2 regions of the Micromonospora sp. NPDC005979 genome follow, and region 2 is predicted to be linked to the other one. Evidence: riboswitches for the same ligand, from Rfam matches in the RefSeq annotation. Region 2 holds a riboswitch; the other holds the start of a gene.
What was found. A riboswitch is a leader RNA that binds a small molecule or an ion and turns the genes downstream of it on or off. The one in region 2 is predicted to bind S-adenosylmethionine.
Positions count from the first base shown of each region.

Region 1: it holds a riboswitch for S-adenosylmethionine, as region 2 does, so the genes downstream of both, ABZ272_RS14250 (ABC transporter substrate-binding protein) here and thrC (threonine synthase) in region 2, are expected to answer to the same signal.

Region 1 covers NZ_JBEXUR010000007.1:174,466-176,661, reverse strand. The annotation lists gene ABZ272_RS14255 (amino acid ABC transporter permease) at 1-254, opposite strand, end outside; gene ABZ272_RS14250 (ABC transporter substrate-binding protein) at 295-1,140, opposite strand; SAM riboswitch class IV at 1,469-1,580, opposite strand; gene ABZ272_RS14245 (amino acid transporter) at 1,697-2,196, opposite strand, start outside.
Region 2 covers NZ_JBEXUR010000009.1:135,222-137,417, reverse strand. The annotation lists gene ABZ272_RS17200 (metalloregulator ArsR/SmtB family transcription factor) at 1-49, opposite strand, end outside; gene ABZ272_RS17195 (DMT family transporter) at 141-1,109, shown strand; SAM riboswitch class I at 1,177-1,312, shown strand; gene thrC (threonine synthase) at 1,323-2,196, shown strand, end outside.

The DNA.
Region 1 (2,196 bases), on a different contig from region 2:
CCGATCAGCAGGATCGTGGCCGCGGCCGGCAGCCCCCGGAACACGTCGGTGTAGACGCGCGCCGGCCAGCGTAGCCACCGACTGCGGGAGATGCCGGCCACGGCCAGCAGCAGACCCAGCACCGTGCCGAGCAGGGCGGCGGAGACCGCCAGGATCAGCGTGTTGGGCAGCCCGACGGTCAGCATCTCGGGCAGCGCCTCGCGCATCGCGTCGACGTCGAAGAACGTCTCCCAGAGGGTGCTCAACGGATCCATCGTTCGCCTCTCCTACCGCCCCTGCTCGCTCGTCACCAGCTCAGGACGCGGCCGACGCGGACGCGGACGGTTGCGCCGACCCGGACGGCGTGGCCGGGGCTGCCGCCTTGCCGCTGCCCGGCTCGAAGTCCGCCGGGATCGGCCGGCCCGGGTAGTACTGCGCCTGCAACCGGCTCCAGGTGCCGTCGGCGATGACCTCGTCGAGGGCCTTGTTCAGCGCCTCGCGCAGCTTGTCGCTGCCCTTGGCGACGGCGTACGCGGTCGGCGCCGGGCTGAGCTGCTTGGCCGCCACGGTGATCTTGCCGTTGCTGTCGGCGGCGGACTTCTCGCCGATCTCGGCCGGTGCGATCCAGGCGTCGGCCGTGCCCGCCTTGAGCTGGTTGATCGCGCCGTTGTAGTCCGGCACGCGGACCGGGTCGAGCTGCTTGCCGGTGGCGTAGTCGTCCTGGACGGTGCCCTGCACCACCACGACCCGCTTACCGGTGAGCTGGTCGAATCCCTTGATCGGCGAGCCGGCCGGCACGTCCAGCCCGAAGTAGCCGAAGTCGTATCCGTTGCCGAAGTCGACGGTCTTCTTGCGCGCCTCGGTGATGGTGATCGAGGAGCTGCCGACGTCGAACTTGTGGTTGTTGACCTGGGACAGCAGCGCGGAGAAGTCGGTGCCGACGTACTCCACCCTCAGGCCGAGCTTGCCGGCCACGGCGGTCAGCAGGTCGTTGTCGAAGCCGGTGAACTTGCCGTCCTTGAGGTACACGTTGGGCGGGGCGTCGGTCAGCGTGCCGGCCCGCAGCACACCCGGCTGCGCCAGGCCGTACGGGTTCCCGCCGCCACCCCCCGAAGAGTCACCCCCGCCAGCGCCGCACGCACCAAGAACACCAACGGTCAACAGGGAAACCCCAGCAACAACAAAACGCGAAAAAATACGCATAACTGAACTCCAAAGGGATGCGTCGACCCCGTCGATCATGAAGTTGTTGCCACGACACGCCGGTCAGGCGGGCAACAACTTCATGATCGACACGAAGAAGGGTCGAGAGGGTGGGGCGGGGAGGGGGCGGGATTAGCGCTTTAGGCGGCGGTACACGCCGCGCTGCGCATTCGCATCAGGTCCACGTGGCGACGCCGGGTCAGGGCCGGCGTACGCCGGCTGGCCGGTGGCGTGGGGCTGAGGATGTGCATGCGGTCTCCCGGGTCTTGGTGCTGACCTGGGTGCCAGGCCACGCTTGCACCGACGTCCCGCCGGTGCCTGGTCTTCACCCGGGGCACCCCACCGCGGAGGAGGGTTGCCGGCCAGCGAGCCGGGGCTTCGCGCTGGCGCTCATGACCTGCGCCGAGGTTAGCAGCAGGAACCGGTCGGTCGTCCAGCCGATATGACCACGCTCACCGGCACCGGCACCGGCACCGGCACCGGCACCGGCACCGGCCCGCGCTCGACGAGCCGGTCAACCGGCGTGCACGTGGGGTCGACGCGTCTGGTCCGGCTCCTGACGGCGCAGGATCTCCCGGGTCACCGAGGCGATCTCGCCCTGCCCGAACGCCAGGTAACGCAGCACGTTGCGGGCCGGGCCGCCCTCGGTCCACTCGAAGTAGATGTGGGGGCGGCGCGTGCTGCGGTCGCGGATCTCCAGCAGCAGCGCCGCCAGCGCGTTGGGCACCGAGGAGCTGGCCAGGCTGAGCACCGGGAAACGGTCGTGCGCCACGCTGCCGCGTACCAGCAACCCCGTCTCGAAGTCCGACGGATCGGTGACCCGGACCTCGACGAAGATCACGTCGCTGTCGTCGGGGAAGTCGTTGTCCGCCATGGTCTGGGCCAGCTTGTCGCGGTACTCCGCGAGGTCGCGGCGCTCCGGCTCGTGTGCGACCAGTCGGATGCGGCGTCCGGACCGCTCGTCGATCATCGCGCTCGCCAGCTCGTCGAGCTGCACGTGGTCGACCCGCAGCT
Region 2 (2,196 bases):
GTACGGCGGTGACCGGTACGGCGGTCAGGTCGGGTTCGTGCGGCTCCATGTGACCAGTCTAACCCTTGTTCGACAACGATCGAACAACACCCTAAGGTCGGTGTCGTTGGTTCGAAGATACTCGAACATTGGAGCTGACGATGCGATCCCGCGCCGCCGCCTACCCGCTGCTCGCCGCGCTCGCCTGGGGTGCGATGTTCCCGATCCTGGCCACCGCGCTGGCGAGGGTCGACCCGCTCAACCTGACCACCGCCCGCTATCTGTTCGCCGCCGTCATCCTGGTCGGCATCCTGCTGCTCCGCGAGGGGTCTGCCGCGCTGCGCCTCGGCGGTCGGGGAGTCGAGGTGGTGGTGCTGGGTGTCGTCGGCTTCGCCGGCTTCAACCTGCTCACCAACCTGGCGCTCGAACACGCCGCCCCGCAGCAGATCTCCCTGTTTGTCGCGACCACCCCGATCATCACCCAACTGGTCCGGTGGGCCCGGGACGGCGTACGGCCGAGGCCCTTCCTGCTGGCCCTCTCCCTGGTGGCGCTCCTCGGCGTCGGACTGGTGATCACGCGCGGGAGCCTGGCCGGGCTCGGCCAGTTCGGTCTCGGCGGCCTCATGATGATCGGCGCGGTGCTCGGCTGGGCCATCTACACCCACGGCGCGACCCGGTTCGGCGCCTGGTCACCGCTGCGCTTCACCACGCTGACCGCGCTCGCCGGCACGGCCGCCATGCTGGCTGCCAGCATCGGCGCCGACGCCGTCGGGTGGCAGCACGCGCCGGCCGCCGCCGACCTGGTGGCGGTCACCCCCCAACTGGCGTACGCCGTGCTCGTCGCCGCCGTCGTCGCGGTGCTGGCCTGGAACACCGGTGTGCAGCGGCTGGGCGCGGCCAACGCCGCCCTGTTCATGAACCTCGTCCCGGTGACCACGTTCGTCGTGCAGATCGCCCGTGGCTACCGGCCGGACGGCGTCGAACTGGTCGGCGCGGCGATCACCATCGCCGCCCTGGTCGCCGCGAACCTCGCGGCGCGCACCCGGCCCCGGCCCTCGTCGCCGCCTCGGTCGACGGCGGTCACCGATCCCGTCGCGGTGGTCGACCCGGTGGCGATGGCCGCCCGCTGACCCACTGGCTGGGATGCCCGGTGGAGGCGCCGGGCAACGTTGCCTAGACTCGACGGCACAACTGCATACCTCATCCAGAGGGGCTGAGGGATACGGCCCGACGACGCCCCGGCAACCACCCCGCGCGCTCACCGCTGAGCGACCCGCGGGGCAGGTGCCAATTCCGTCCCCGCCGCACCGTGCGATGCGGGGAAAGATGAGAGGACTCTCGACATGACGTCGACGCTCGCCGCCTCCGGCATCGACACCTCCGCCAGCCCCGCCCGCGCCCTCGTCTGCCGCGCCTGTTCGGCCCGCTACCCGCTCGCCGCCCAGCACGCCTGTTACGAGTGTTTCGGCCCGCTGGAAGTCGACTACGACACCGCGGCCCTCGCCACGGTCACCCGCGAGCAGATCGAGGCCGGCCCGAACAACATCTGGCGGTACGCCGCGCTGCTACCAGCCGGGCAGGACCCGGCCACCCGGGTCACCCTCGACCCGGGGCTGACCCCGCTGGTGGCGGCGCCGCACCTCGCCGCCGAGCTGGGCATCACCGCGCCGCTCTGGGTCAAGGACGACAGCGCCAACCCGACCCACTCGTTCAAGGACCGCGTCGTCTCGGTGGCGCTGACCGCCGCGAAGGCGCTCGGGTTCAGCCGGTTCGCCTGCGCCTCCACCGGCAACCTGGCCAACTCGGTGGCCGCGCACGCCGCCCGCGCCGGTGTGCCCTCGATCGTCTTCATCCCCTGCGACCTGGAGCAGGGCAAGGTCATCACCACCGCCGTGTACGGCGGCGAACTGGTCGCCATAGACGGCTCGTACGACGACGTCAACCGGCTCTGCGGCGAACTGGTGGAGACCGACGAGTTCGAGGACACGGCGTTCGTCAACGTGAACGTCCGGCCGTACTACGCGGAAGGCTCCAAGACCCTCGGGTACGAGGTGGCCGAGCAGCTCGGCTGGCGCATCCCCGCCCAGGTGGTCATCCCGATGGCCAGCGGCGAACTGCTCACCAAGATTGACAAGGCGTTCTCCGAGCTGGTCGAGATCGGCCTGGTCGAGGCCCCGGCGGGCGGTTGGAAGGTGTTCGGGGCGCAGTCGGCCGGCT